4 regions of the Neorhizobium sp. 2083 genome follow, and region 1 is predicted to be linked to each of the others. Evidence: predicted binding sites of a transcription regulator. Region 1 holds the regulator's gene; each other region holds the start of a gene.
The links. Region 1 encodes LexA, which represses DNA repair genes until DNA is damaged. Its sites were predicted from a motif close to TGTTCNNNNTGTGTTCNG; they were not measured.

Region 1 (7,858 bases):
CGGCTCTGCCCGCCCTCAACGACTTCGCTTTCTCTTCCTATTTCGATGGCATCGGCGGAGTCGGATTTTTCTATGCGGCGCCGAAAAAACAGGCCGCGTTACTCTCGGCCGGGAACTGGATCGCGGACATCGAAAGCCGGCTTTTCGATCTGCGCAGCACGATCGCCACCCGTATTCGCGCGACTGTGCCCGGCGATCCGGGCGCCTTTGCCGCTGCAATCGTGACCGACGAACGCAGGGCGATTTCCAAAGAGACGACGGAAGCGCTGCGGCTCTCTGGGCTTGCCCATATCGTCGCCATTTCAGGGCTCAACATGGCGCTCGCCGCCGGCATTTTCTTCGTTGGCGTCCGCACCGTGCTTTCGGTCTTCACGGGATTCGCGCAGACGTATCCGGTCAAGAAATTCGCCGCCTTCGGCGCCCTGATGATGGTGACCGCCTACTATCTGATCTCCGGTTTCGGCGTTTCGGCCGAACGGGCCTATATCATGATGGCGATCATGCTGGTCGCCGTCCTCTTCGACCGGCCATCGATCAGCCTGCGCAATGTCGCCCTGTCCGCGCTCGTCATCATCGCCATGTCGCCCTCGGAAATATTGGGCCCAAGCTTCCAGATGTCGTTTGCCGCCACCGTCGCCCTGGTCGCCGGCTTCGCCCTCTGGAAACTTCGGGCCGAAGGCCGCGATCCGGAGCCTCTGCCGTTTCGTCACCCTGTGGTGAAGCCTGCGCTGGCATCCTGGAATTTCGTGGCCGGCATTTTCGCGACATCGCTGATCGGCGGCATCTCGACGGCGCTTTTCTCGGTCGAGCATTTTCACCGCATCGCCACCTACGGCCTTGCCGCCAACCTTGCCGCCATGCCGATCATTTCCTTCGTGGTCATGCCGGCCGGGCTCGCCGGCATGCTACTGATGCCTTTCGGCCTCGACGCTCCCTTCATGAAGCTCATGGGCCTTGGTCTGGAAGCGGTGATCGCGATCGCCAGACATGTGGCGGCCTGGGGGGGCGATGTCGGCATCGGCCGCCAGCATCCCTGGTTTCTGACGGTCTCGACGGTGGGATTCCTGCTGCTGACGCTTTTGAGAACGAGGTTGAGAGTGATCGGCCTGCCGCTGATGATCGCTTCCCTGCTGCTCTCGTGGCACGAGCGATCGGCGCCCCTGCCGGATATGCTGGTCTCGGAGGACGGAACGCTGGTGGCGCTTCTGAACGGGGAGACGGTTGCCACCAACCGCACGCGCCCGCCCGACTTCATCTACGATCAATGGAAGAGGGCGCTTCTTATTGGCGATCCGGCAAAGCCGGAAATGTCCCGCTCCAAGGACAAGCCGCCGGACGACAAGTCCACCAGGGCAAAAAACGACGACAAGTCCAACGGCGCAAAAAACAAGGAGCGCCGCGAACTGACCACGCAGCAGATCGAAGCGGCGAAGTCGCGGATGAAACAAGCGCCTCCCGGCCGCTTCACCTGCGAATCCAAGGCCTGGTGCGCTGCAAGCACCGGCGAGGGGATTGTCATTGCCGTCGAAGACGGCCGATATGCCGGGGCCGCCTGCGACGTCGCCAGTCTCGTCATTGCCCCGAGTGCCCGCTTCGACCGATGCCGGTCCGGAGCGCTGATGATCAATGGCAGCACGCTCCGAAAAACCGGCGCGCTGGAGATTTCCCTCAACGGCGCTACCGACTATCGGCGCTGGCAGGTTCGGGCGGCCATGGCGGGCGAGGACCGTCCCTGGAGCAGGCACCGCCACTATGATTGGCGAAGCCAGCGTTTCGACCGGTCCCTGCCGGAGCCAGTCAGGCAGCTGATCAGTGATACCGGCGGATGAGGCCGACGAGCTTGCCCTGGATCTTCACCCGGTCCGGCCCGAAAATGCGGGTCTCATAGGCGGGATTGGCGGCTTCCAGCGCGATCGAGGCGCCGCGGCGGCGAAAACGCTTCAGCGTCGCTTCCTCGTCGTCGACCAGCGCGACGATGATGTCGCCGGGATTGGCGGTATTGCCGTTGCGGATGATCACCGTGTCGCCGTCGAGAATGCCGGCCTCGATCATCGAATCGCCCTTGACCTCAAGCGCATAATGTTCGCCGGAGCCGAGCATCTCGGCCGGCACCGCGATATCATGGGTGTTGTTCTGGATCGCCGAGATTGGCACGCCGGCGGCGATGCGGCCCATGACCGGAACGGTCGTGGCGTTCGACACATCGTCGTTGGCGACAGGTTTCGGAGGGGCGGCGACCGGCTGCGGCTTGCCAAGGCTGCCTTCGATGACGCTCGGCGAGAAGCCGCGTCGCGGCTGCATGCTCGGCGAATAGGCTTCCGGCAGTTTGATGACCTCGAGTGCGCGCGCCCGGTTGGGCAGGCGGCGGATGAAGCCGCGTTCCTCGAGCGCCGTGATCAGCCGGTGGATGCCGGACTTGGAAGCAAGGTCCAGAGCATCCTTCATTTCGTCGAATGACGGCGGGACGCCGGATTCCTTCATGCGTTCGTGAATGAACAGAAGCAATTCCTGTTGTTTGCGCGTGAGCATCTTTTGGCACCCTGAGAGTCGGAAACAAATCCAGAACGGACACTATATGTTCCATATGTGTTCTGCAAGTCCCTAAATTTCTGTGAAGTATGATGATTTTTTCTTCATAGATGCGTGCCAGATATCTGGTCTCACACCACTTGCGCGGCGCGAGCCTGCTGCCAAAGTAGCTTTGCGATTCCAATTCTGGGGGCCCTCGCGTGAACGCAAGACCGATCGATCATCTCGTGCTGCCGGTGGCGGAACTTACCGCTGCGCGCTCCCGGCTCACGGAGCTTGGTTTTACAGTTGCGCCGGACGCTTTTCATCCTTTCGGCACGGCCAATGCTTGCGTGTTCTTCTCCGATGGGACCTACCTGGAGCCGCTGGCGCTTGCCAACCGGCGCCATGCGGGTGTCGCGGCAAAGCGCGGCAATGTCTTCACGGCCCGCGATCTCGCTTTCCGCAATGCCCGCAACCGGCAGGGTTTTTCCGCGCTCGTGGTCGCCACCCGCGACGCGATGGCCGATCATGCGCGTTTCAAGATGCGCGGCATTTCGGCAGGCGAGGTGCTGGAGTTTTCGCGCGGCATGACGCTGCCTGACGGTTCGGAAACGGAAGCGAGCTTTCGGCTGGCGTTTGCCGGCGATGACCGTGCACCCGATTTCCTGCTGTTTTCCTGCCAGCGCATCAATCCGCTGCCCGCCAATCGCGGCGAACTGGAGCGGCACGCCAATACGGTCACGGGCCTCAGCGAAATCATCCTGTCGGCCTCGGTGCCGTCCGATTTCGCCCCGCTTGTCGAACAGGTGCTGCTGACGAAGGCAGCGCCGGAGGCGGCACCGCTCGAGCTTGCCGCGGCCAATGCCCGCATCCGCATCCTTGATGATCAGGAACTCCAGGCGGAATTTGCGCTTCCGTCTATGCCCGGCGCCGAAGGGCTGCGCGGCCGGGCGATCATCTTCAAGACGGCCGATCTTGCCGTGACAGAGATCACCCTTGCTGCTAATGACGTCGCATTCGTCCGCCGGGAGGGCCGCGTTCTCGTCTCGGCGGCACCCGGCCAGGGTGTTTTGTTCGGCTTCGAGGAATAGGTTCATGGACGTTACCGCAAATCCCAGCGTCTCCGTCGGCGAAGGAGACGGCAAGGTGGTTTTCGCGCAGGACGCAAAACTGTCGCTGATCGCCGGCGCCTGCGAGATGGAAAGCCGCGATCATGCCTTCATGGTCGCCGGCACCCTCAAGGAGCTTTGCAACAAGCTCGGCATGGGGCTCGTCTACAAGACCTCCTTCGACAAGGCGAACCGCTCGTCACTGTCGAGCAAGCGCGGCCTCGGCCTGGAAAAGGGCCTGGAAGTCTTCGCCGACCTCAAGAAGGAACTCGGCATTCCGGTGCTGACCGATATCCATTCGGAAGAGCAATGCGCTCTGGTTGCCGAAGTCGTCGATGTCCTGCAGATCCCGGCCTTCCTGTCCCGCCAGACGGACCTCCTTGTCGCCGCCGCCAGGACCGGTCGAGTCATCAACGTCAAAAAGGGCCAGTTTCTGGCGCCCTGGGACATGAAGAATGTTCTCGGCAAGCTGAACCAGAGCGGAAATCCGAACATCCTGCTCTGCGAGCGCGGTGCCTCCTTCGGTTACAACACGCTCGTCTCCGACATGCGCTCGCTACCGATCATGGCGGCCATGGGCGCGCCGGTCATCTTCGATGCCACCCATTCCGTGCAGCAGCCTGGCGGCCAGGGCACGACCTCGGGCGGCGAGCGCCAGTTCGTCGAGACGCTGGCCCGTGCGGCAGTCGCGGTCGGCGTCGCCGGGGTTTTCATCGAGACCCACCAGGATCCCGACAACGCTCCCTGCGACGGCCCCAACATGGTTTATCTGAAGGACATGCCGCGGCTTCTTGAAAAGCTGCTCGCGCTCGACGCCGTCGCCAAGGCCGCCTGAGCCCGACCGAAAAGGCGGGAAAACCGCCTCGATTGTAATTTTCGTGTCATTGATTATGAGACATTTTCAGTGACCTCATGACGCCTGAAACCGACGTCCAAACCCAGGGAGAGACCCTTGACCGCCATCACCGATATCATCGCCCGCGAAATCCTCGACAGCCGCGGCAATCCGACCGTCGAGGTGGATGTCTATCTGGAAGACGGCACGATGGGCCGCGCGGCCGTTCCGTCGGGCGCCTCCACCGGCGCGCACGAAGCCGTCGAGCTGCGTGACGGCGGCAAGCGTTATCACGGCAAGGGCGTCGAAAAGGCGGTCGAAGCGGTCAATACCGAGATCTTCGACGCGATCGGTGGCTTCGACGCCGAAAGCCAGATCCATATCGACAAGACGATGATCGCCCTCGACGGCACGCCGAACAAGTCGCGTCTCGGCGCCAATGCCATCCTCGGCGTCTCGCTCGCCGTCGCCAAGGCCGCGGCCGAAACCTCCGGCCTGCCGCTCTACCGTTATGTTGGCGGCCCGAACGCCCATGTTCTGCCGGTTCCGATGATGAACATCATCAACGGGGGCGCCCATGCCGACAACCCGATCGATTTCCAGGAATTTATGATCATGCCGGTCGGCGCCGAAACGCTGAAGGACGCCGTGCGCATGGGTTCGGAAATCTTCCATGTCCTCAAGAAGGAACTGGCAGCCCAGGGCCACAACACTAATGTCGGAGACGAAGGCGGTTTCGCGCCGGGCCTCAAGAGCGCGCCGGAAGCCCTCAACTTCATCATGAAGTCGGTCGAAAAGGCCGGTTACAAGCCGGGCGACGACGTATGCCTCGCGCTCGACTGCGCCTCGACCGAATTCTTCAAGAACGGCAAGTACGAGATGGAAGGCGAGGGCCGCACGCTCGAGCCGGAAGCCATGGCCGATTACCTCGCCGAACTCGCCGCCAAGTACCCGATCATCTCGATCGAGGACGGCATGGCCGAAGACGACTGGGCCGGCTGGAAGTACCTGACCGACAAGATCGGCGCCAAGTGCCAGCTCGTCGGCGACGATCTGTTCGTCACCAACTCGGCTCGCCTGCGCGACGGCATCAAGATGGGCGTCGCCAACTCCATCCTCGTCAAGGTCAACCAGATCGGTTCGCTGTCGGAAACGCTCGATGCCGTCGAGACCGCCCACAAGGCCGCCTACACGGCCGTCATGTCGCACCGATCGGGCGAAACCGAGGATTCGACGATCGCCGATCTCGCGGTCGCCACCAATTGCGGGCAGATCAAGACCGGTTCGCTGTCGCGTTCCGACCGGCTCGCCAAGTACAACCAGCTGATCCGCATCGAGGAAATGCTCGGCCCGCAGGCCGCTTATGCCGGCCGCGGCATCCTGAAGGGTTAAGGGCTGTTTGGCGAAGCCAACGAAACGATCCAGTGAATCGTTTCGAAGGACGTACGCCCTGAGCTCAAGCGAAGGGCCGGCAAAATCATTGCACCATAATTCCAAAGCCCGCGCCGAAAGACGCGGGCTTTTTTCGGACTCGATTCTGGTCAACGATTGCTTAAGCAAGTTCTGCGAATTTGATGCTCTGTTTCGGATCGATTTGAGATCCCGTAAGCGTGGCAAGGCGTTAGAGCGGCATGTGGACAAAGCATCATAAGAAAAGAAAATTTGGCCGTTTTGTCCTTCCCGCCATAACAGTCGCGTTTCTCTCCTACTTCGGCTATCATTCCATCCACGGCGATCTCGGTCTGATCGCCACGGAGGAATTCGAGCGTCAGCGGCAGGCGCGGGCGGAGGAACTCGCAAAGCTCACCGCCAAGCGCGAAACGCTGGAGCGGCAGGTTCAGCTGATGAGCGACGGTTCGCTCGACAAGGACATGCTCGACGAGATCGCCCGTTATCAGCTGAATGTCTCGCGCGGCGACGAAATCGTCATCTTCAACAACTACTTCTGAATTAACCGAAATCCGGTTAATTTCACATTTCTGTAACCTTTTCATCGTGTTACACGGAATGTGAGCCATGCGTTTATGGCATTGCTGGGGCAGCTTTTCTTGCCTATGGTATTCCCCGAAACCAGAGTGGGAATCTGGCGACACATTGTCAGGGCGTATTCTCGCTCTCAACGCAGAACTCAAAGGGAGGGATGAATGGCGCCGACCAAAACCGCGTCTGTATCCGGCCGTAAACCAGCGGCAAAGTCTGCAATCAAATCAGCCTCGAAAGCCTCCGCAAAGGAGTTCACGGGCAAGAACACCCCGGATTTCGGCAAGGACCAGGATCTTCACGCCTACCGTGAAATGCTGCTGATCCGCCGTTTCGAGGAAAAGGCCGGCCAGCTTTACGGCATGGGCTTCATCGGTGGTTTCTGTCACCTCTATATCGGCCAGGAAGCGGTCGTCGTCGGCATGCAGATGGCGCAGCAGGAGGGTGATCAGGTCATCACCGCCTATCGCGACCACGGGCACATGCTGGCAACCGGCATGAGCGCGCGCGGCGTCATGGCGGAGCTGACGGGGCGCAGGGGCGGCTATTCCAGGGGGAAGGGCGGCTCGATGCACATGTTCTCCAAGGAAAAGCATTTCTACGGCGGCCACGGCATCGTCGGCGCCCAGGTTTCGCTCGGAACCGGCCTGGCCTTCGCCAACCGCTACCGCAACAACGACAGCGTCTCCGTCGCCTATTTCGGTGACGGCGCGGCCAACCAGGGCCAGGTCTACGAGAGCTTCAACATGGCTGCTCTCTGGAAGCTGCCGATCGTCTATATCGTCGAAAACAACCGTTATGCGATGGGCACCTCGACGGCCCGCGCCACGGCGCAGTCGAACTACTCGCTGCGCGGTTCCGGCTTCGGCATTCCAGGCGTCCAGGTCGATGGCATGGACGTTCGCGCCGTGAAGGCCGCCGCCGACGAGGCGCTCGAGCATTGCCGCTCCGGCAAGGGCCCGATCATCCTCGAAATGCTCACCTACCGTTATCGCGGCCACTCCATGTCCGACCCGGCGAAATATCGCTCCAAGGACGAAGTGCAGAAGATGCGCTCCGAGCACGACCCGATCGAGCAGGTGCGCCTGCGCCTTCTCGAAAAGGGCTGGGCCACCGAGGACGAGCTGAAGGCGATCGACAAGGATATCCGCGACGTCGTTTCGGATAGCGCCGATTTCGCCCAGGCCGATCCGGAGCCGGATGCGTCCGAGCTCTACACCGACATTCTGCTCTGATCGCGGGAGGGAACCCATGCCAATCGATATCCTGATGCCCGCGCTTTCTCCGACCATGGAGGAAGGCACGCTCAGCAAGTGGCTGAAAAAAGAAGGTGACAAGGTCACCTCCGGCGACGTGATCGCCGAAATCGAGACCGACAAGGCGACCATGGAAGTGGAAGCCGTCGATGAGGGCGTGATCGGCA
Region 2 (7,858 bases), on a different contig from region 1:
CGCGGTCAGACGCTCGGCAAACAGTGCGGAGATACGGCACGGATCGCGAAGCGGTCGTGATGCGCCGGCGGCGATGCGGAAAACCCGGCCGTCGACCCGGAACAGCACGAGTTCGAAAACCCGGCCGCCCACGCCGCGCGCCTCCAGCCCCGGTTTCAGGGAACTGGCGATCTGGCCGGTCAATTGAAGGATATGGTCTTCCGCCTGGATCGGCTCGGCAAGTTTTCGCTCGGCGGAAAGTGCCGCCACCGGTCGGCGAGGCGAAATGGCCTCCTCGTTCACACCCAGGGCCTGATCCAGGCGAAGCAGAAGCTGTTTTCCGAAACGACGGGCGAGCGGGGCGCGCGGCAGCGGCAGCAGGTCGCCGATCCGCTTCAGCCCGAACTTGTGGAGCGAGGCGATCGTTGCGTGGTCGATCCTCAGGGCATTGACCGGCAGCCGCGCCAGAACCTCTTCCACCGGCCCCTCGGCAATCACCCCGCCCCGGCCGAAGCGACAGGCGGCCCAGGAAAGGCCGGGTGAGGAAGAAATCGCTCCCCTGACATCGAATCCCATATGGAGAAGCCGGCCGAGCACCTCCTTGAGCAAGACGTGTTCGCCGCCGAAGAGATGTGCGCAGCCGGTAATATCCAAAAAGAGACCATCGCGTCCGTCCAGCGCCACCAGCGGGGTATAACGGTCGCACCAGTCCGCAATCGCTTCGAGCAAAGCACGGTCGGCCGCCTCGTCCTCATCCACCACGTCGATCTTCGGGAACATCGCGCGCGCTTCCGCCAGACCCTGTCCGCGTTTAAGGCCGAGCCGCTCGGAAATCTCGTCCAGCGCCGTGAGCCGCATCGCGTTTTCGCGCCGCCCCGCACAGAGGATCGGCGGGTGCTCAGGACGCTCTTTCAAGCGCCACGACATCCCCCAGAGCCGGCGTGCGATCCTGTCGGTCGGCAGATGCGGGAAGACGAGTGCCAGGATGCGCTGGCCGCTTGCGGAAAGAGAAAGCCTCTCCTGCGTCTCGGGTAAGGGAAAATTGACGGTCATGGGGGTTCCACTCCAGAAGTAAGGACAGCGGAGCCGGGTTACGGCTCTTCTCCAGGGTGAGTCTGAAAACAGGATGACCGATACTGCCGCCAAACACGGATCCATCCGGAAGGTGCCGGTGAGCCGCCAGCGCCGGTTCGACAAGGAAGCGGAACGAGGCGCTGCTCGCCTCCTCCTCTCCCGCATGCCGCAGCAGGAAAAGCGGCCGCCCCGCCGCCTTTGCCCTGAGACCCAGCCTGCGGCTTTCGGTGAGCCCGAAATGCTTAGGGTTTCCCCGGATTTCGAGAATGGTGGCGACAAGAGCCCCGCTGGCCACCGCGGTCTCTGCAAGCCACAAGGCATCGTCCAGCTTGCGCGGCGAGGCGTAGAGAATATCCCGCGAGCTCAACCCGAACTGCCTGAGGCCGACGGAATAGAGAATACCGGCTTCCTGCCCGGAGACGACGTCGCCAATCCACAGAACCGGCGCTTCGCTCGGGTGCCTCGCTTTGAGGTGAGAGGCAAGCGAGAGAGCAAAACCGCTGGCTGCCCCGGCATCCCCCATCAGCAGCGAGCGGATTTCCGTGATGCCGTCGAGCGGCAGGCCACCTTCCAACGCGGTGTCCATCTGCATTATGCCGAATGGCAGACGCGGTTGATTACCCTTAACTTTCTGCCCTTCCGGATCGACGGCCGAGTCAGCCTGTTGCGCCGCGGCAAGCGCCGGCAGGCACTTTCCTTCCAGTCTGGCGATCTGTTCGCGCAGGGCAAAAAGCGTCTCCTGCGCCGTGGCGTGCTCAGCCATGGCGTCAGCTCCATTCATACATGTTCTCTTTATGTTCTTATGGATTCCAGAGGTGCCCGAAAGAGTCAACAGCCAAATCCTGGGAATCTTTTCCTCGGATCCTAGGCCGATGATTCTTCACTCGAAAAATATCGTGGGAGGTACTATATGGGCCTGATCAGAAGGAGAGCCTATGGCCCGCATTGACCAGACCGACGATTGGCAGGATCGCCACGCGCCGACGATCAGCACGTTCGAGTCGCTGGCGATCGAAGCCTATGGTCATTTGCCGGAGGAATTCCGGGCTCTCACCACCAATCTGACGATCGAGATCGAGGATTTCCCGGACGACGACGTTTTCGAGGACATGGCGCTCGAGACGCCTTTCGACCTGCTCGGGCTTTTCGAGGGCCGCGGCATTTCCGAGCGTTTCAACATGGAAACGGGCGAACTGCCGAACCGCATCCGGCTTTATCGCCGGCCGATCCTCGATTACTGGGCGGAAAACGAGGAAACCCTGGGCGATATCATCACCCATGTGCTGATCCACGAGATCGGCCACCATTTCGGCCTCAGCGACGACGACATGGAACGCATTGAGGCGAGCGCCGAGGAAGCGGCCCAGCGCTGATCCCGAGCCGATCCACCGACTGCCGTTATTGCTCGCCGAGCTTCATCTCGGGATCGTAATCCTTGCCGTGCACGGTTTTCGTCACCGCCTGACCGCATTGCATCTCGCCGGTCGTGGCGTTGAAGGCATAGGTCGGCGAGCCGGACAGTTCCCAGCCCTTGTTCAGCGCCGCCGTCACCTTGTGGCAGAAGGAGGCATCGTCGGGACCGGTGAGGAAGCGATACAGTTTCATGGCGTTTTCTTTCGTTCCGCAATGATCCGGGCCTTGGCGGCAAGCTTTTCGGCCTCCACCAGATGCAGCCGTTCGACCATTTTGCCGTTCAGGTTGATGACGTTGAGATGTTGCGCCTGCGGTTCCGCAAAGGCGGCGATCACCGCTTTCGCCTCTTCCACGGCCAGGGGGTCCGGCCCGAAATACCGGTTGGCGGGTTCGATCTGGGCCGGATGGATCAGCATCTTGCCCGAAAAGCCCATGGCGCGGCCCTGCGCGCATTCCGCCTCGAAGGCTTCCATATCCTTGAAATCGTTGAAGACGCTGTCGATCACGTCGATCCCATGGGCGCGGCCGGCGAGCACGATCTGCATCAGCCATGGCACCAGATAGGCCCGGCCGGGCTGGGGCACCACGCCCGTCTCCTTGCGCAGATCGTTGAGGCCGACCACGAAACATTGAAGCCGCTCGTCCACGGGGGCAATCGCCGACGCGTTCAGGACGCCTTTCGGCGTTTCGATCATCGCCCAGATGGCGAGACTGTCCGGAACTCCGGCCTCGGAAAGCATATCCGCCACCGCCTGGACCTGAGACATGTGCTCGACCTTGGGGATCAGCACCGCGTCGGGAGAGACCTCGGTCACCAGATCCATATCGGCCTTGCCGAACTCGGTTTCGAGCGGGTTGATGCGGATGATGGTTTCCCTGCCCCGGAGCGGATTTTCAGTAAACAGCCGACGCAGGTTGTCGCGGGCTTCGGCCTTCTTTTCCGGCGCAACGGAATCTTCGAGGTCGAAGATCACCATATCGCAATCCAGCCCCTGCACCTTTTCCAGCGCCCTCGTATTGCCGGCCGGCACGCTCAGGATCGAGCGACGAAGATGAACGGAGGAATAATTGATATCGGTCAAGGCGGTCATGGACGCTTTGTGCCAATCTTTTTGGTCTGCGGCAATACCGCACCGCGCAAAGCCCTTGCAAGACAGGGCGAAAGGCCCCACATTCTTCGATGAGAAAGGTATATACCATGCAAAACATCCGCGTATTCTTCGTCATCGTATCGGCCATTGCCGTGCTTGCCATGGCAGCGCTTCTGACCGCTTCACTGACCGTCGCCTTTGCCGGCATCCTTGCGGTTCTGTCCATCGGGCGGGCGCTTTCGGCACGGCTGAAGCAGGTTCCGGTGCGGGCCAAGGCGAGCAAGCGGGAAATGCGCGTCTGGAACGACGGCCGCGGCACGATTATCGATCTTTGATGCTTTCGAAGCGGTAATTAAGACCAAATGCGCCGGTTTCCGGCGCCTCGGCGTACCGGTTCACGTCAAACAGGCCTTCAAATCCGCGAGGATTTGCTTTATGGCAGCTTCCGCATATTAAGTCCCACGTGGAGGCAGATCATGGAAAAGTTCACCAAGCTCACCGGCGTTGCCGCGCCGCTTCCGGTCATCAATATCGACACGGACATGATCATCCCGAAGGATTACCTCAAGACCATCAAGCGCACTGGTCTCGGCAAAGGTCTCTTTTCGGAAGCCCGTTACAAGGACGACGGTTCGGAAAATCCCGATTTCGTTCTGAACAAGCCGGCCTACCGCAACGCCAAGATTCTGGTTGCAGGCGATAATTTTGGCTGCGGTTCCTCCCGCGAGCATGCCCCTTGGGCGCTGCTCGACTTTGGCATCCGCTGCGTGATCTCCACCAGCTTCGCGGACATCTTCTACAATAACTGTTTCAAGAACGGCATTCTGCCGATCGTGGTGAGCCCCGAAGACCTCGAAAAGCTGATGGACGACGCTGAACGCGGCTCGAACGCCATCCTCTCCATCGACCTCGAGGCCCAGGAAATCACCGGTCCGGATGGTGGCTCGATCCATTTCGATATCGATCCGGGCCGCCGCCATATCCTGCTCGAAGGCCTTGACGACATTGCCTCGACGCTGAAGAGCGATGCCGCGATCAGCACTTTCGAAAACAAGAACCGAGCCGATCGCCCCTGGCTCTGATTTCCGGAGCATCGTGATGGTCAAGCGGATTTCCTCCGGATCGCCCTTCGAAGCGCGGATCGGCTATTCGCGCGCCGTGGTGGATCGCGACATGGTCTATGTCTCCGGCACGACCGGCTATGACTATGCCAGGATGGAAATGCCCGCCGACGCGGCCGCCCAGACGCGCAATACGCTCGCGACCATCGAGAAGGCACTGAACGAGGCCGGCAGCGGCCTCCAGGACGTCGTGCGGGTGCGCTACTATCTTACGGACATGGCTGACTACGATGCCATCGTCCAGGTTCTCGGTGAAACCTTCTCCGAGATCCGGCCCGCGGCGACCATGGTCGTCTGCGGCCTCACCACGCCGGAAATGAAAATCGAGATCGAAGTGACTGCCCGCATCGGTGCCGGCAGTCCCTAAAGCCTTTTCCAGCCTCGTCCTTTGGCAGGCTCGGACGAGGTTTTGCCAGGCGCGGAGATCCCGCGCGGGAGGACGCGAGCCTGCGAAACCCGCAAGGACACCAAACGATATGGCAAAGAACCTCTTCCTCCTTCCCGGCGACGGCATCGGCCCCGAGGCCATGGGCGAAGTCCGCAAGATCATCGCTCATATGAACAGCGCCATGAAGGCCGATTTCGTCCTCGACGATGGCCTGGTCGGCGGCTGCGCCTACGACGCTCACGGCGCCGCCATTTCCGAAGAGGACATGGCCAAGGCGATGGCTGCTGACGCCGTGCTTTTCGGCGCCGTCGGCGGTCCGAAATGGGATGACGTTCCTTACGAGGTGCGCCCGGAAGCCGGCCTGCTGCGCCTGCGCAAGGACATGGAACTGTTCGCCAACCTGCGTCCCGCCATCTGCTATCCGGCGCTTGCTTCCGCTTCCTCGCTGAAGCCGGAGCTGGTTGAAGGCCTCGACATCCTGATCATTCGCGAACTGACCGGCGGTGTCTATTTCGGCGAGCCGAAGACGATTACCGACCTCGGCAACGGCCAGAAGCGCGCCATCGACACGCAGGTCTATGACACCTACGAAATCGAGCGTATCGCCGGTGTCGCCTTCGAAATGGCGCGCACCCGCAAGAATGCCGTCTGCTCGATGGAAAAGCGCAACGTCATGAAGTCCGGCGTGCTGTGGAACCAGGTCGTGACGGCGACGCACAAGGAAAAGTATTCCGACGTCAAGCTGGAACACATGCTGGCCGATGCCGGCGGCATGCAGCTCGTGCGGGCTCCAAAACAGTTCGACGTCATCGTCACCGACAACCTGTTCGGCGACATGCTCTCCGACGTCGCGGCCATGCTGACCGGCTCGCTCGGCATGCTGCCTTCCGCCTCGCTCGGCGCGCCCGACGCCAAGACCGGCAAACGCAAGGCGCTTTACGAGCCGGTGCACGGTTCGGCGCCTGATATCGCCGGCACCGGCGTTGCCAATCCGATCGCCATGATCGCCTCGTTCGCCATGTGCCTGCGTTATTCCTTCAACATGGTCACGGAAGCCGATAACCTTGAAAAGGCGATCGCCAACGTGCTGGATCAGGGTATCCGCACCGGCGACATCATGGCCGAAGGCGCCCGCAAGGTCGGCACCGCAGAAATGGGCGATGCGATCCTCAAGGAATTCGTCAGCCTTTCCGCCTGACACACCGATCGGTGCCTTTCCGCCGCAGGGCGAAAAGGCACCTCGGCATTTGGCGTTCGGCATCCTGCTACCCATATCGCGAAATCTATGGGAAGAAGCGGCGCGGGATCGGTCCCGCGCCACGGATAAAGGCCGATGAAACGGACAATCGAAAAACTGAAACATCGGCGGTATCGCCATCCATCCGGCCCACCGGCGCCGCGCTGGCTGTCTTTTGCGCTGGTCACGATCAACCTGATCCTGATCGCCTTCTTCCTGCTCGATGCGCCGGTCGGCTCATACGCCGCCCATACGCCCAACGTACTTCTGCCGATCGGCAAGGCGATCACCGATTTCGGCACGTCCGGCTGGATCCTGTTTGGGGCGGCGATCCTCTTTTTCGAAGCGCTTGCCGTCACCCGGTTGGCACAAAGCCTGAAAGCCCGATTCCAGGCGATGCTGGTCAGCCATATCGCGATCTACATCTTTGTGGCCGTCGCCGGGTCGGGCCTTCTCGTCAATCTGCTGAAGCGCATCATCGGGCGCGCGCGCCCCGGTCTTTACGAACAATGGGGCTTTCACGGCTTCAATCCGTTTTCCGGCTCCCGGTTCGAGAGCTTCCCTTCCGGCCATGCAACCACGGTCGGTGCGTTCCTGATGGCACTGGCGCTGCTTGCGCCGCGCTACCGCCTGTTCTTTCTGATCATGAGCCTCTGGCTCGGTTTTTCGCGGGTCATCGTCGGAGCCCATTATCCGAGCGACGTGATTGCCGGCCTCTCCTTCGGAGCCTGGTTCTCGGTGATCATGGCAATCGTCTTTTCCCGTTACGGGCTGCTCTTCCGGCAGGAGCCGGACGGTTGGCCGGTTCTGCGCCGGCCCATCCCTTTCCTTTTGCGCCCCGACCGGACGAGCATGCCATTCCCGCCCCGCGGCGTGCCGCCGAAGCGGGAGGCCGAAAAGGCCGAATGACCAGGCCAGCGAAAAGCCCGGCGAAGTGAACTTCGCCGGGCTTTTTTGTTTGACGGGATTCTCCAGGAACCCCGGGGCAGGGAACCAAATCTTCCCGCTTACTCGGCGTGGATGTCGCGATCCTTGGTTTCCGGAAGGAACAGGACGCCGATGACCAGCGTGATTGCCGCGAAGACGATCGGATACCACAGGCCGTAGTAGATATTGCCGGCGGCCGCGCTCATCGCGAAGGCCGTTGCCGGAAGCAGACCGCCGAACCAGCCGTTGCCGATGTGATAGGGCAGCGACATGCCGGTATAGCGGATGCGGGTCGGGAAGAGTTCGACCAGCAGGGCGGCGATCGGGCCGTAGACCATCGTCACATAGAGTACCAGGACGAACAGGATGGCGATCGTGCCGATCCAGTTCACACGGGCCGGATCGGCCGACATCGTGAATGCACCGCCCTTGGCGATCGTATAGACCGGCATGTCGGTGACGCCCTTCGCTTCGTCTGCGGTGAGCAGCTTCTGGCTGACGAGGTCGGCTGCGGGAACGGACGCCTTTTCGCCGCCGCGAACGGAAGCGGCATTGAGAGCGAGTTCCGGATTGGCGGCGATGAAGGCATCGAGCTTGGAATCCGCCACCTTGATCGCACCGCGGGTCA
Region 3 (7,858 bases), 250 kb from region 1:
CGGCTAACCACTTCCTCGCGGAAGGACACGAAGGCGCGCAGCATGTCGAGCAGTGCGAGCTGTTCCGGCTTGCCGCCGTTCAGCGCCACCATGTTGCAGCCGAAGGAGGTCTGCAGCGGCGTGTAGCGATAAAGCTGATTAAGGATTACATCCGCATTGGCATCGCGCTTCAGCTCGATGACGACGCGGTAACCCTGGCGGTCGGATTCGTCGCGCAGGTCGGAAATGCCTTCGATGCGCTTTTCGCGCACCAGCTCGCCGATCTTCTCGACCATCGTCGCCTTGTTCACCTGAAAGGGAACCTCGGTAATGATGATCTGCTCGCGATCGCCGCGCATCGGCTCGATCGCCGCGACACCGCGCATAATGACCGAGCCGCGACCGGTCTCGTAGGCGGAACGGATGCCGGCCCGCCCGAGGATGAGGGCGCCTGTCGGAAAATCCGGACCGGGAATGATTTCCATCATGTCCGGCAGCTCGATCGCCGGGTTGTCGATCAGGGCGATGCAGCCGTTGATCACTTCCGACAGATTGTGCGGCGGAATATTGGTTGCCATGCCGACGGCGATGCCGCCTGCGCCGTTGACCAAAAGGTTCGGGAATTTCGCCGGCACCACGACAGGCTCGGACAGCGTGCCGTCGTAGTTGTCGCGGAAATCGACGGTTTCCTTGTCGAGATCGTCGAGCAGCGCGTGAGCCGCTTTCTCGAGACGGCACTCGGTGTAACGTTCGGCCGCCGGCGGGTCGCCGTCGATCGAGCCGAAATTGCCCTGCCCATCGATCAGCGGCAGGCGGAGCGACCAATCCTGCGCCATGCGCGCCAGCGCGTCATAGATCGCCGAGTTGCCGTGCGGATGGAACTTACCCATCACGTCCCCGGTGACGCGGGCGCATTTGACGTATTTCTTGTTCCAGTCGATGCCGAGTTCCGACATGCCGTAGAGGATGCGCCGGTGGACCGGCTTCAGTCCGTCACGGACGTCAGGAAGGGCGCGGCTGACGATGACGCTCATGGCGTAATCGAGGTAGGACCGCTGCATCTCTTCCATGATGGAAATGGGTTCGATGCCTGGAGGCAGCTTTCCGCCGCCGGGTGTGCTTTGCTCAGTCAAATCGGATCACGATCTCTGTTCGGAATCAGTTTCTTTTTTATAGCGGAAAGCGGTTCCGAGCGCCAATTTCCACCGTGGTTTTGAACAGCTTTTGCGGCTTTAACGCAGCTTTTGAACGGGGTCGGAACAGGCCGCGACGTGGATGGAGTGGGCTTTCTTTCGCTGTCAGCCTGTCCTAACAATCTTCCGATGCGACTGCAAGGATCGCGGTCTGACAGGGAGAGGATATGGCGACCCCAGATATGCTGGTCAATGCCCTGACCACGATGCTCGTGACACTCGATCCGCCCGGGCTGGCGCCGGTCTTTCTGGGGCTGACCGTCGGCATGACCGCCGTCCAGCGCCGCCAGGTCGCCTTCCGCGGATCGCTGATCGCCTTCGGCATCCTTGCCGTCTTCGCGCTGTTCGGCTCCAGCGTGCTGGGTCTGCTCGGCATCTCGATCGGCGCCTTCCGCATCGCCGGCGGCCTGCTGCTCTTCTGGATCTCCTTCGAAATGGTGTTCGAGAGACGCCAGGAGCGGAAGGAAAAGACATCCCAGGCGGCGATCACCATCGACCATATCCACAATATCGCGGTGTTTCCGCTGGCGTTGCCGCTGATTGCCGGACCGGGCGCGATCTCCGCCACCGTCCTGCTTTCCGGCACCCTGCCCGGTGCCCTCGACCGCGCGCTGCTGATCGGCGTCATCGCGCTGATCATGCTGCTCGTCTACGCGACGCTTTTGATCGCCGAGCGGCTCGACCGTTTTCTCGGCGTCACCGGAAGGGCGATCCTCACCCGTCTGCTCGGCGTCATCCTCGCGGCGCTTTCCGTCCAGTTCGTCGTCGACGGCGTGCGCTCGGCCTTCAATCTCTAGCCTCCGTACCGACGCACGTCCCACTTAGGTAAGACGTGGGCGACAGAACGGAATTTTCTGCTAGAACGCGATCAAAGCCCACCTCGATCGAAAGTTTTTATGATGCGCCGCCTGTTGCGCCGGCTCCTGCCGGAAGCCACCCCCGTCAGCCCCAGAGAAAGAATGCGTGCGGCACTTGGCGCGCTCGCGGGAATTCTGGTGACGGGACTGCTGGGAAGCCTGGCTCTGAAGGCGGATGCGACCCTTCCAGCACTGGTTGCGCCGATGGGGGCTTCCGCCGTGCTGCTGTTTGCCGTGCCTTCCAGCCCGCTTGCGCAGCCCTGGTCGATCCTAGGGGGCAATATTGTCGCGGCCCTGGTCGGGGTGACCGCGGCTCTTTTGATAAGCGACCCGTTCCTGGCGGCGGCTGTGGCGATCGCGGTCGCCATCGCCGCGATGATGACGCTCCGGTGCCTGCATCCCCCGAGCGGCGCGATCGCGCTCACCGCCGTGCTCGGCGGGCCGACGATCCACGCACTCGGATATGGATTCGTGATCTGGCCGGTGGCCGGCAATTCGCTGGTCCTGCTTATGATCGCGCTGATTTTCAACAATCTGACCGGACGTCGTTACCCGCACGCGCACAAGCCGGCGACGGCCGACCACGGCACGACCGATCCCGCCTCGATCCAGCGTATCGGTTTTGCCTCCGCCGACCTCGACGACGTGCTGAAAGAATATGACGAGTTCCTGGATATCGATCGCGACGACCTCGAAACGATCCTGCGGCGGACGGAACTGCGTTCCTACCGGCGGCGCGCCGGCCACCTCGATTGCGCCAGCATCATGTCACGCGATGTGGTGGCAGTGGCCCCGGACAATTCGCTGAAGGAAGCGCACGACCTGATGCGCGTTCACCATTTCAAAGCCCTGCCCGTCACCAACGACAGGGCGGAAGTGGTCGGCATCGTCACCCAGACCGATTTCCTCGACAAGGCATACTGGACGAAAGGTCGGCCGAAGATCGGATTTTCCCAGCGCCTGCGCCTCGTTCTGTCGGGCGCCAGCGCGCCGAACGACACGGTCAAGGACATCATGACGACCCCGGTCAAAACGGTTGGCCCGGACACACCGATCGCCGACGCCATCGTCATCTTCGCCGAAGAAGGATTGCACTACCTGCCGGTAACCCGGGAGAACAACAAGCTGGTCGGGATCCTGTCCCAATCGGACGCGCTGGTCGCGATGCTCGCCGACAAGGCGGCCGCCTGATCAACAATTCAGGCAGCCGCCCGTTTCAGAAACCGATGCCGATCGACCGATCAGAACGGGATGTCGTCGTCGAGATCACGCGAAAAATTGCCGCCCGAGGACTGGCCGCCGGAGGACTGGCCGCCACGGCTCGAACCGCCGGCAGGCCGACGATCGTAGTCGTCACCGCCGCCAAAATCGTTGCCGCCGAAATCATTGCCAACGCGATTGCCGCCACCGCCGCCGTAACCGCCACGATCGCCGCCGCCTTCGCCGCGGCCGTCCAGCATGGTCAGCGTCGAGTTGAAGCCCTGCAGCACGATTTCCGTCGAATAACGGTCGTTGCCGGTCTGGTCCTGCCACTTGCGGGTCTGCAGCGCGCCTTCGATATAAAGCTTGGCGCCCTTCTTCACATATTGCTCGACGACCTTGCAGAGGCCTTCGTTGAAGACCACGACGGTGTGCCATTCGGTCTTCTCGCGACGTTCGCCATTGTTGCGGTCACGCCAGGTTTCGGACGTGGCAATGCGAAGGTTGGCGATCGGCCGGCCGTCCTGCGTCCGGCGGATTTCAGGATCAGCCCCCACATTCCCCACCAGGATTACCTTGTTCACACTACCGGCCATATTCGTCACCTCATCTGCCGCCCGCCTGGCGGCACCAAAAACAATCGCACCACTTTATCCCATCGGGCGCTGCCATTGGGTCTTTGCGATCTTTAATCCACAGGCAAATTTGTTCTTTATTTGTTCTAGTTTATTCCTATAGTGCTGTCAACCGACTCAGGGAACGGCGCTGCATCGCGACAGTTTCGTCTCGACAGCCGCGGATCAATCACTACATAAGGGCTTCAATCCTCCCGAGAGCATGAAGATGAGCGAACTGAAGAGCATTTCCATACGTGGTGCGCGCGAGCACAATTTGAAGGGCATCGATCTCGATCTGCCGCGCAATTCGCTGATCGTCATGACCGGCCTGTCGGGTTCGGGCAAGTCTTCGCTCGCCTTCGACACGATCTATGCGGAAGGCCAGCGGCGTTATGTCGAAAGCCTTTCGGCCTATGCGCGCCAGTTCCTGGAGATGATGCAGAAGCCGGATGTCGATCAGATCGACGGCCTGTCGCCGGCAATTTCGATCGAGCAGAAAACGACCTCGCGCAACCCGCGCTCGACGGTCGGTACGGTCACCGAGATCTACGACTATATGCGCCTGCTTTTTGCGCGCGTCGGCGTGCCCTATTCGCCGGCAACCGGCCTGCCGATCGAAAGCCAGACCGTCAGCCAGATGGTCGACCGCATCCTCGCCTTCGAGGAGGGCACGCGCCTTTACATTCTGGCGCCGATGATCCGCGGCCGCAAGGGCGAGTACAAGAAGGAACTCGCCGACCTGATGAAAAAGGGGTTCCAGCGCGTCAAGGTGGACGGCCAGTTCTACGAGATCGCCGACGTTCCGGCGCTCGACAAGAAATACAAGCACGATATCGACGTGGTCGTGGACCGCCTCGTGGTGCGCTCCGACATTTCCGCACGCCTGGCGGACAGTCTCGAGACCTCGCTGAAACTGGCCGACGGGCTGGCAGTCGCCGAATTCGCCGACAAGCCGCTGCGCGCCGAGGATACCGCAGCCGGCGGATCCGCCAACAAGTCGCTCAACGAGACGCACGAGCGGGTGCTGTTTTCGGAAAAGTTCGCCTGCCCGGTCTCCGGTTTTACCATTCCGGAAATCGAGCCCCGGCTGTTTTCGTTCAACAATCCCTTCGGCGCCTGCCCGACCTGCGACGGCCTCGGTTCGCAGCAGAAGGTGGATGAGGCGCTGATCGTGCCGGAACCCGCCCGCACGCTGCGCGACGGCGCGATTGCGCCATGGGCGAAATCCACCTCACCCTATTACAACCAGACGCTCGAAGCGCTCGGAAAAGCCTTCGGTTTCAAGCTGTCCAGCCGCTGGAACGAGCTTTCCGAGGAGGCTCAGAAGGCCATCCTGGAGGGCACCGAGGAAAAGATCGAGTTCCACTATGCCGACGGCGCCCGTTCCTACAAGACGGTCAAGAACTTCGAAGGCATTGTGCCGAACCTCGAACGCCGCTGGAAGGAAACCGACAGCGCCTGGGCGCGCGAAGAGATCGAACGCTACATGTCGGCCGCTCCCTGCCCGGCCTGCAACGGTTTTCGCCTGAAGCCGGAAGCTCTCGCGGTGAAGATCAACAAGCTGCATATCGGCCAGGTCACGGACATGTCGATCCGGCTTGCGCGCGACTGGTTCGAAGTGCTGCCGGAACAGCTGAACGCCAAGCAGAACGAGATCGCCGTCCGCATCCTCAAGGAGATCCGCGAACGCCTGCGCTTCCTGAACGATGTCGGCCTCGATTATCTCAGCCTGTCGCGCAATTCCGGCACGTTGTCGGGCGGCGAAAGCCAGCGCATCCGGCTCGCCTCGCAGATCGGCTCGGGCCTGACCGGCGTGCTCTACGTGCTTGACGAACCGTCGATCGGCCTGCACCAGCGCGACAATGCGCGCCTGCTCGAGACGCTGAAACACCTGCGCGACATCGGCAATACGGTCATCGTCGTCGAACATGACGAGGACGCGATCCTGACCGCCGATTATGTGGTCGATATCGGGCCGGCCGCCGGCATTCATGGCGGACAGGTGGTCGCCGAAGGCTCGCCCCGCGAGGTGATGGCCAATCCGAAATCGCTGACTGGAAAATACCTGTCCGGCGAGCTCGGAGTGCCGGTTCCCGTCGACCGCCGCAAGCCCAAGAAGGGCAAGGAAATCAAGGTTTTTGGCGCCCGCGGCAACAATCTGAAAAATGTCACCGCCGCCATTCCGCTCGGCGTGTTCACCGCGGTCACCGGCGTGTCCGGCGGCGGCAAATCGACCTTCCTGATCGAGACGCTCTACAAGTCGGCGGCACGCCGCGTCATGGGCGCCCGCGAAATCCCGGCCGAGCACGACAGGATCGACGGTTTCGAACATATCGACAAGGTGATCGATATCGATCAGTCGCCGATCGGCCGCACGCCGCGCTCCAACCCGGCGACCTATACCGGCGCGTTCACGCCGATCCGCGACTGGTTCGCCGGCCTGCCGGAGGCAAAGGCGCGCGGCTACCAGCCGGGCCGTTTCTCGTTCAACGTCAAGGGCGGCCGCTGCGAAGCCTGCCAGGGCGACGGCGTCATCAAGATCGAGATGCACTTCCTGCCCGATGTCTACGTCACCTGCGACGTCTGCCACGGCAAGCGCTACAATCGCGAGACGCTCGACGTCACCTTCAAGGGCAAGTCGATCGCCGACGTGCTCGACATGACGGTCGAGGAAGGCGTCGAGTTCTTTTCGGCGGTGCCGGCGGTGCGCGACAAACTGCAGTCGCTGTTCGATGTCGGCCTCGGCTATATCAAGGTCGGCCAGCAGGCCAATACGCTTTCGGGTGGCGAGGCGCAGCGCGTCAAGCTAGCCAAGGAACTGTCGAAGCGCTCGACGGGACGCACGCTTTACATCCTCGACGAGCCGACGACCGGCCTGCATTTCCATGACGTCGCCAAGCTTTTGGAAATGCTGCACGAACTGGTGAACCAGGGCAATTCCGTGGTGGTCATCGAGCACAATCTCGAAGTCATCAAGACGGCCGACTGGATCATCGACATCGGCCCGGAAGGCGGCACCGGCGGCGGCGAAGTGGTCGCAGCGGGAACGCCTGAGCAGATCGTCAAGGAAAAGCGGTCCTATACGGGCCAGTTCCTGAAGGAACTGCTGGAGCGCCGGCCGGCCAAGAAGGTGGAAGCGGCGGAGTGACGGAGACGATCCTTTCAAGGGTGCTGGGTCTGATCGGGAACGGAAAGTTCAGGGTCTCGCTTCATGCCTTGAGGGAACTGGAAAATGACGGATTGCTCATCGAGGCCCTGATCGACGGAATTGGGAATTGCACCCTGGTCGAGGAGTATCCCGAATACCACAAGGGGCCTTGTGTCCTGATTCTGCAATTTGACGAATTCGCGCGTCCCATCCATCTTTTATGGGGCATTCCGGCGGGGGCGGATGAGCCGGCGGTTCTGATTACTGCCTACCAGCCGGATCCGGATAGATGGAGCGAGGATTTCACCGGAAGGAGGCGGCAATGACAAGGCACGCGTCGCAGCTCATTCGCGAAGGGAATTATGTCGCGGAAGTCGATATCGAACTTCACGAGGATGGCGGGGAATGGTCCCCGACCGTCGGCTTGGACGATATCCGCAAGCTTGACAGGGTAAGACGGGCGCTGAGATCCGGCGATCTCGACGGCGCCGGCCGCGACGCCACCGTCTTTCGGCTGGTGCCGCACCGAGGTTCGGGAGCGCCGGCTCTTGGTTTTCACGATAACGATCAGGACGGGTTTGAATCATGACCAAAGCCGGCACTATCCGCACGGGCATCGGCGGCTGGACCTTCGAGCCGTGGGAAGGCACGTTCTACCCTGAAAAGCTGGCGAAGAAGAAACAGCTCGAATATGCGGCCGGCAAACTGAAGGTCATCGAGGTCAACGGTACCTATTACGGGTCGCAGAAGCCGGAGACCTTCGCCAAATGGGCTTCCGAAGTGCCGGACGGCTTCATCTTTTCGCTGAAGGCCAGCCGTTTCACCACCAATCGCAAGGTTCTGGCCGAAGCCGGGGAATCGATC
Region 4 (7,858 bases), 140 kb from region 1:
CGGACGGCTTCGGCCGTCTGGCGGCACCGCATGGCGGTGGAGCTGATCAGGATATCGGGGCGGTAGCTGCGGTCGGCCGCCTTGTCGGCAACGATCTCGGCCTGGGCAAAACCCTGGTTGTCGAGGGGACGGTCGAAATCGTGCTGTCCGGGCTCCGCCCAGCCGGATTTGGCATGGCGCAGGAGGTAGATGCGGGAAGGAGGAGGAGTGATCGTCGTCATGCCCGGCACCGCTGTTAGGAGGATGGAAGGCATGGGTAGCCTTTCGGCACGAGGCTCGTCAACTGCCGCAGATGTTTCGAAATAGCGAGGTCAGGCAGATCCGGTTGTGGAGAAGAGTTTTGGGGGCTTCGAATAAAAGCTTAAAAAATAGCCGTTTAGCGGATTTTTATGACAGTTTTAAAAATGCCTTAATACTGAGCGCGAGGCTTGAATCCGGATAGCGGGATAGGATATAGAGCGCCGCATGAGATGTTCTTCAGGAGAATCGCGTTGAGTGAGAAGATCGATCTTAGCAACTATGTGCTCTCGGAAAACGATGAGTTCATGAATGCAAATCAGAAGGCATACTTCCGGGCAAAGCTGATCGCCTGGAAAAATGACATCCTGAGAGAAGCGCGCGAAACGCTGGGCCACCTGGCCGAAGAAAGCGCCAACCACCCCGATCTCGCCGATCGGGCTTCCTCCGAAACCGACAGAGCCATCGAACTTCGAGCCCGTGACCGTCAGCGCAAGCTGATTTCCAAAATCGATGCCGCCTTGCAGCGCATCGAGGACGGTACCTACGGTTACTGCGAGGAAACGGGCGAACCGATCGGCCTCAAGCGTCTCGACGCTCGCCCGATCGCCACGCTGTCGATCGAAGCGCAGGAACGCCACGAGCGTCGTGAAAAGGTCTATCGGGACGAATAACTCGCCCGATCAACGGCAAACGAATTCAAGGCACGGTTTTCCGTGCCTTTTTTCTTTGCCGAAGTTCCAGCGACGGAGGCATCCGCTCACTTGTCGCGGGTGACGGACATTTCCCCGAATATCCGCGCGACTTCCGACTGCAGGCTCGGTTCCGGCGTGGCGCCGGTGACAGGCGGCACGCCGGGGTTCCGCGGCTGTGTCTGGCGGTTCGGCTGCGGGATGACCACCGGCTCGCGGGCCGCGAGGTTATTGGCCATTTCCTCTTCGAGGATCCGTTCGAAATCGCTGCCGAGCTGCTTCGGCTTCTCGGCGGCAGATTGAACGGCGGGAGGTACGATCGCGGCGCTGACCGGCACGACGCGGGGCTCGGGCGTCTCCTGGAAGACGCGTCCGCGGGCTGCATCGAGAACATCCACCGCATCGTCAAAGGCCGGAACCTGAGGAGGAGCGGGAGCGGGCGCAGGCGTCACCGGTGTCGCGGCCGCCGCCAGTGCCGCGATCGGCCGCAGCGGCTCCGGTTTTACCTCCGGGGCCTGGCGGGCCGGCGGTTCCGGCCGGAGGGTGGCGACCGGCTCGGGAGCGGCGTTGGCAGCCGGTGCGGGTGAAGCGGCCGGTGCGGGGCGGGGTGCGAGCGTACCGCTCATGGGGATCGGCGCCCCGAGAGCAGGCGCTGCCGTCGGCGCCTCGGCCGGAGCGGCACGAGGCGTCTCGCGCGGCAAGGACGCGCTTTCGCGGACCGGCTCCGGGCGCGTCTCCGGCATCGCCGGGCGTGGAACGGGCGCTGGCCGGAGCTCGGCAACGGCCGCCGGCCGCGGTTCGGCAATCGCGGGCGGTCGGGGTTCCATGGCCTGTACCGCCTGAAGCGGCACGGTCATGTCCAGCGGCTGGAACCGGCTGGCCGCAGCGGCCGCGATGGCCGGCGTTGCGGATGCCGACGTGGTGATTCCGCTTTCGATGACGATGTCGGTCGGACCGCCGATCATGATCAGATGTTCCACGCCGTCGCGACGGATGAGAACCAGGCGACGCCGGGTATCGACGGCTGCCGCATCCAGCACCTGCAGCCGCGGCTGGCGGTTCTTGCCGCCGCGCACGAAGGGCGAGGGGCCGCTGCGGCTGCGGATCAGCCACAACACGCCGATGAGAACGAGAAGGCCAATGCCGACGCCGACGACTGCGATCACCAGGCGGCCCCCATAGGCCCCCATCAGGTCTTCGAACATCTCTTGCCACTCCTCATGTAAACGCCGCGGTAAAAAACGACTTTTTTCCTACCGAAGCAAGCTGCTAACTGTCATTGTCCCGCGCTGAAAGACAGCGCAGAAAAGCAAAGATAGGTCACTACGCCGAACTGTCCCGGCTTTTGTGGCCTTGCGGAGCTTTTTGCTGAACCTGCAACTTGCTAATAAGGAATCACGGGAACCCCGATCCCTGAATGTTCATGGCCGCAGCGCCGGTCGAAATGCGAGGAATTGATGACGAAGTTGCAGCAAAGCGGCAACTACGAGGCGCCCCTGGTGGAAAAAGGGACGCGTGGCGGTACCATCATCCGGATCGTTCTCCTGGCGCTCGTTCTCTGTGGTGTGGCCGCCGGTTTCGTGTTGTTCCAGCATGCGCTCGACAACGAGCTGGTGCTCGGCCTGCTCGGCATCCTCGCCATGGTCGGGATATTCTTCCTGGTGTCGTCGATCATCGGCCTCGTCGAGGTGATGCCGCAATCGCGTTCCGACGAACTGGCCCGCGGTTTCCTCGCCAATCATCCCGACGGCATTCTGATCACCGACGTCAAGGGTCGCATCCTCTACGCCAATGCCGCCTATGGCCGGATGACCGGCGCGACCAGGGCAAGCAATGTTCAGTCGCTCGAAGCGCTTTTGTCCAAGACCCGCGAATCGACCGAGGCGCTCTACCGGCTGACCACGGCGCTGCGCGAAGGCCGCGAAGGCCACGAGGAGTTCCGGCTTCTCCAGCCGATCGGACGCCCGACCGGAAACGGTTCCGGCGCCCACTGGTACCGCCTCAAGGCGAGGCTGCTGACCCCCGCCGACAGCCGCAAGGGCCAGCTTGATATCTGGCAGATCACCGACATCACCTCGGAACGCGACGACCAGGAGCGGTTCTTCCGCGAGCTGCAGAACGCCATCGACTATCTCGACCATGCGCCGGCCGGTTTCTTCTCCGCCGGCAAGAAGGGCGAGATCTTCTATCTGAACGCCACGCTCGCCGAATGGCTCGGCATCGACCTCACCAAATTCGCTCCGCGCTCGCTGACGATTGCCGATCTGGTGGCGGGCGAGGGCATGGCGCTGATCCAGTCGGTGCAGGCGGCCCCCGGCCTCAAGCGCACCGAAACGCTCGACCTCGACCTGCGCCGCGCCAACGGCCAGAGCCTGCCCGTGCGCCTGGTGCATAATGTCAGCGCCACCCGCGATGGCGCGCCGGGCGAAAGCCGCACCATCGTGCTGGCGCGGCCGAAGGGCGGCGAGGGCGACCAGTCGGCCTCCGCGATGCGCTTCACGCGTTTCTTCAACAACACCCCGATGGCGATAGCTTCGGTCGACGGCGAAGGCCGGATCCTGCGCATCAATGCGCCGTTCCTCAAGCTGTTTGCCGGTGTGGTTTCCCGCGACGATGTGGATGCCGGCATCGAACTCGACAGGATCGTCCACGACAATTCCCGCCAGCCGCTGATGCAGGCGATCGCCGCCGCCAAGGACGGCCAGGGCGATATCGCCCCGATCGATTCGCGTCATCCGGGCGACGAGAACCGTTACGTACGCTTCTATGTGAATGCCGTGATCGACGAGAGCGACGAGGCGCCGGAAGAGGCGGCGATCGTTTATGCCGTCGAGACGACCGAGCAGAAGGCGCTCGAAACCCAGATGGCCCAGACCCAGAAGCTCAATGCGGTTGGCACGCTGGCGGGCGGCATCGCGCACGACTTCAACAACGTGCTGACCGCGATCCTTCTGTCCTCCGACCATCTCCTGCTGCAGGCGCGCCCCTCCGACGCAAGCTTTGCGGACCTGATGGAGATCAAGCGCAACGCCAACCGCGCCGCGGTTCTGGTGCGCCAGCTGCTTGCCTTCTCGCGCAAGCAGACCATGCGGCCGGCGGTGCTGAATTTGACCGATGTCGTCGGCGACCTGCGCATGCTCGTCGACCGGCTGATCTCCGGCACCAATGTGAAGCTCGAAGTGGATTACGGCCGCGATCTCTGGCCGGTTCGTACCGACCTGTCGCAGTTCGAGCAGGTGCTGATCAATCTCTGCGTCAACGCACGCGACGCCATGCCCCAGGGCGGCACGATCCTGATCAAGACCCGCAACGTCTCCGCCGAGGATGCAGGCGGCTTCCACCAGGCGGATCTGCCGGCCGAGGATTTCGTCATGGTCGAGGTGTCCGACACCGGCTCTGGCATTCCGCCCGAAATCATGGACAAGATCTTCGAGCCGTTCTTCACCACCAAGGAAGTGGGCAAGGGCACCGGCCTCGGCCTCTCCATGGTCTACGGCATCGTCAAGCAGTCCGGCGGCTATATCTATCCCGAATCGGAAGTCGGCCGCGGTACCAGTTTCCGCATCTTCCTGCCGCGCCACATTCCCGAAGCGCCGGTCATCGTGCAGGAGGCCGTTTCGGCAGACGCAACCGCCGTGTCTGCCCAGCCGGCCGTTGTGGCACCCGTCGTGTCGACGCCCGCCTCCGACGATCTGGACCTTACCGGAAAATCGGCGGTCGTCCTGCTCGTCGAGGACGAGGAGGCCGTCCGCCGCGGCGGCAAGCGCATGCTGGAAACGCGTGGCTATACCGTGCATGAGGCGGGCTCCGGCACCGAGGCGCTCGATATCATGGAAGAGCTTCAGGGCCAGGTGGATATCGTCGTCTCCGACGTCGTCATGCCGGAAATGGATGGGCCGACGCTTCTGACCGAGCTGCGCAAGACTTATCCGGATCTGAAGTTCATCTTCGTCTCCGGTTATGCCGAGGATGCTTTTGCCCGCAACCTGCCCGCCGACGCCAAGTTCGGCTTCCTGCCGAAGCCGTTTTCGCTGAAGCAGCTCGCGGTCGCGGTCCGGGAAATGCTCGATTCGGAGTGAGAATCGGACAGACCCTCATGAAATTTCAAACGTCGCGATTCGTCGCGCGAGCGTTGCGCGATGTTGATTTCAAACGCGAATTTTCCACACCTCAACAGGCGTGAACATCCTGGGAACGGAACGGAAATATCTATTTCGAGTCAATCTCTTGTCTGGCTCTTGCCAAATGAGAACAAAATAGGTACATCACCTTTATCGGCTGCTTCATTGCTTGCGCGGCGGCAATAACCTAAAGGTGGGATCAACATGGCACAGAACTCGTTGCGGCTGGTAGAGGATAAAGGCGTGGACAAGAGCAAGGCGCTGGAAGCAGCACTGTCACAGATCGAACGATCCTTCGGTAAGGGATCGATCATGAAGCTCGGTTCGAACGAGAATATCGTTGAGATCGAGACGGTTTCGACCGGCTCTCTCAGCCTCGACATCGCGCTTGGCATCGGTGGCCTGCCGAAGGGCCGCATCATCGAAATCTACGGTCCGGAAAGCTCCGGCAAGACGACGCTCGCGCTGCAGACGATCGCCGAAGCCCAGAAGAAGGGCGGCATCTGCGCCTTCGTCGATGCCGAACATGCGCTCGATCCGGTCTATGCCCGCAAGCTCGGCGTCGATCTCCAGAACCTGCTGATCTCGCAGCCGGATACCGGTGAACAGGCGCTCGAAATCACCGACACGCTGGTCCGGTCCGGCGCAGTCGACGTCCTCGTCGTCGACTCGGTCGCCGCATTGACCCCGCGCGCCGAAATCGAAGGCGAGATGGGCGACAGCCTGCCGGGTCTCCAGGCCCGCCTGATGAGCCAGGCGCTGCGCAAGCTGACCGCTTCGATCTCCAAGTCGAACTGCATGGTGATCTTCATCAACCAGATCCGCATGAAGATCGGCGTGATGTTCGGTTCTCCGGAAACCACCACCGGCGGCAACGCCCTGAAGTTCTACGCCTCGGTTCGCCTCGATATCCGCCGTATCGGCCAGGTCAAGGAGCGCGAGGAAGTGGTCGGCAACCAGACCCGCGTCAAGGTCGTCAAGAACAAGATGGCGCCTCCCTTCAAGCAGGTCGAATTCGACATCATGTATGGCGAAGGCGTTTCCAAGACCGGCGAACTGATCGATCTCGGCGTCAAGGCCGGCATCGTCGAGAAGTCCGGCGCCTGGTTCTCCTATAACAGCCAGCGCCTCGGCCAGGGCCGCGAGAACGCCAAGACCTTCCTGCGCGACAATCCTGAACTTGCCCGCGAGATCGAGACGTCGCTCCGCCAGAATGCCGGCCTCATCGCCGACCGCTTCCTGCAGAACGGTGGTCCCGACGCTGACGACGGCGACGCGGCTGCGGATATGTAAGCGGTCCCGCCGCACTCGGAGTTTTCTCCGGCCGCTTGCAATCGACCGGTCGCCATCGAAAGATGAGCGGCCGGTTTCTCGTTTGGCCAGGCGGCGGGCGGCTGGACAGTTGTGGGCGTGGACGATACAAGCCTTTGGTTTTCGAATAATAGGACCGCATCCGGCGGTAAAAAGGGCGTAGCATGAGCGGCGTGAATGAAATCCGGTCGACCTTCCTCGACTATTTCCGAAAGAACGGCCACGAGGTCGTTTCCTCCAGTCCGCTGGTACCGCGCAACGATCCGACGCTGATGTTCACCAATGCCGGCATGGTGCAGTTCAAGAACGTGTTCACCGGTCTTGAGACGCGCTCCTATTCGACCGCGACAACCTCGCAGAAATGCGTGCGCGCCGGCGGCAAGCACAACGATCTCGACAATGTCGGCTACACCGCGCGCCATCTCACCTTTTTCGAAATGCTCGGCAATTTCTCGTTCGGCGACTATTTCAAGGAGCGCGCCATCGAGCTTGCCTGGAAGCTGGTCACGGAAGGGTTCGACCTGCCGAAGCACCGGCTGCTGGTGACGGTCTATTCCGAGGACGAAGAGGCGGCAACGCTCTGGAAGAAGATCGCCGGCTTTTCCGACGACAAGATCATCCGCATCCCGACCTCCGACAATTTCTGGCAGATGGGCGATACCGGCCCCTGCGGTCCGTGCTCGGAAATCTTCATCGACCAGGGTGAAAACGTCTGGGGCGGACCGCCCGGTTCGCCGGAAGAGGATGGTGACCGTTTCCTCGAATTCTGGAACCTCGTTTTCATGCAGTTCGAGCAGACGGCGCCGGGCGAACGTTCGCTCCTGCCGCGCCCGTCGATCGATACCGGCATGGGTCTCGAGCGCATGGCCTGCGTCCTGCAGGGCAAGCAGAGCGTCTTCGATACGGACCTGTTCCGCACGTTGACCGCCACGATCGAGGACGTCATGAGCGTCAAGGCGGAAGGCAGCGCCAGCCACCGCGTCATTGCCGACCATCTCCGGTCCTCCGCCTTCCTGATCGCCGATGGCGTTCTTCCGTCGAACGAAGGGCGTGGTTACGTTCTGCGCCGCATCATGCGCCGCGCCATGCGCCATGCGCAGCTGCTGGGCGCCAGGGAGCCGGTCATGTACAGGCTCCTGCCCACGCTGGTGCAGGAAATGGGTCGCGCCTATCCGGAACTGGTCCGCGCCGAGGCTCTGATCTCCGAAACGCTGAAGCTCGAGGAAACCCGCTTCCGCAAGACGCTGGAACGCGGCCTTTCGCTGCTCTCCGACGCGACCGGCACGCTTGGCAAGGGCGACATGCTGGATGGCGAGACGGCCTTCAAGCTTTATGACACCTACGGTTTTCCGCTCGACCTGACCCAGGACGCCCTGCGTGCCCGCGAGATCGGCGTCGATATCGCCGGTTTTACCGATGCGATGGAACGCCAGAAGGCGGAAGCCCGCTCCCATTGGGCTGGCTCCGGCGACAAGGCGACCGAGACGATCTGGTTCG

Region 2: a site for LexA is predicted at 1,838-1,855, ahead of J2X76_RS28355 (metallopeptidase family protein). Genes of this name have one in related genera too.
Region 3: a site for LexA is predicted at 3,936-3,953, ahead of uvrA (excinuclease ABC subunit UvrA). Genes of this name have one in related genera too.
Region 4: a site for LexA is predicted at 5,177-5,194, ahead of recA (recombinase RecA). Genes of this name have one in related genera too.

What each region holds. Positions count from the first base shown of each region.
Region 1 is NZ_JAVDTC010000005.1:271,505-279,362, reverse strand. Features, by position in the region: gene J2X76_RS20620 (ComEC/Rec2 family competence protein) at 1-1,829, shown strand, start outside; gene lexA (transcriptional repressor LexA) at 1,810-2,529, opposite strand; gene J2X76_RS20610 (VOC family protein) at 2,730-3,602, shown strand; gene kdsA (3-deoxy-8-phosphooctulonate synthase) at 3,607-4,455, shown strand; gene eno (phosphopyruvate hydratase) at 4,573-5,847, shown strand; gene J2X76_RS20595 (septum formation initiator family protein) at 6,087-6,404, shown strand; gene pdhA (pyruvate dehydrogenase (acetyl-transferring) E1 component subunit alpha) at 6,600-7,670, shown strand; gene J2X76_RS20585 (pyruvate dehydrogenase complex E1 component subunit beta) at 7,687-7,858, shown strand, end outside.
Region 2 is NZ_JAVDTC010000010.1:103,273-111,130, reverse strand. Features, by position in the region: gene J2X76_RS28365 (DNA polymerase Y family protein) at 1-837, opposite strand, end outside; gene J2X76_RS28360 (hypothetical protein) at 878-1,816, opposite strand; gene J2X76_RS28355 (metallopeptidase family protein) at 1,989-2,426, shown strand; gene J2X76_RS28350 (DUF1737 domain-containing protein) at 2,452-2,658, opposite strand; gene J2X76_RS28345 (CoA ester lyase) at 2,655-3,557, opposite strand; gene J2X76_RS28340 (hypothetical protein) at 3,665-3,892, shown strand; gene leuD (3-isopropylmalate dehydratase small subunit) at 4,034-4,639, shown strand; gene J2X76_RS28330 (RidA family protein) at 4,656-5,045, shown strand; gene leuB (3-isopropylmalate dehydrogenase) at 5,155-6,264, shown strand; gene lpxE (lipid A 1-phosphatase LpxE) at 6,400-7,212, shown strand; gene J2X76_RS28315 (MFS transporter) at 7,311-7,858, opposite strand, start outside.
Region 3 is NZ_JAVDTC010000005.1:21,929-29,786, forward strand. Features, by position in the region: gene gyrA (DNA gyrase subunit A) at 1-1,112, opposite strand, end outside; gene J2X76_RS19395 (MarC family protein) at 1,340-1,969, shown strand; gene J2X76_RS19400 (HPP family protein) at 2,072-3,220, shown strand; gene J2X76_RS19405 (single-stranded DNA-binding protein) at 3,271-3,825, opposite strand; gene uvrA (excinuclease ABC subunit UvrA) at 4,073-6,994, shown strand; gene J2X76_RS19415 (DUF4258 domain-containing protein) at 6,991-7,320, shown strand; gene J2X76_RS19420 (hypothetical protein) at 7,317-7,583, shown strand; gene J2X76_RS19425 (DUF72 domain-containing protein) at 7,580-7,858, shown strand, end outside.
Region 4 is NZ_JAVDTC010000005.1:135,061-142,918, reverse strand. Features, by position in the region: gene J2X76_RS19965 (histidine phosphatase family protein) at 1-221, opposite strand, end outside; gene dksA (RNA polymerase-binding protein DksA) at 492-911, shown strand; gene J2X76_RS19955 (flagellar biosynthetic protein FliO) at 998-2,134, opposite strand; gene cckA (cell cycle histidine kinase CckA) at 2,387-5,008, shown strand; gene recA (recombinase RecA) at 5,255-6,343, shown strand; gene alaS (alanine--tRNA ligase) at 6,526-7,858, shown strand, end outside.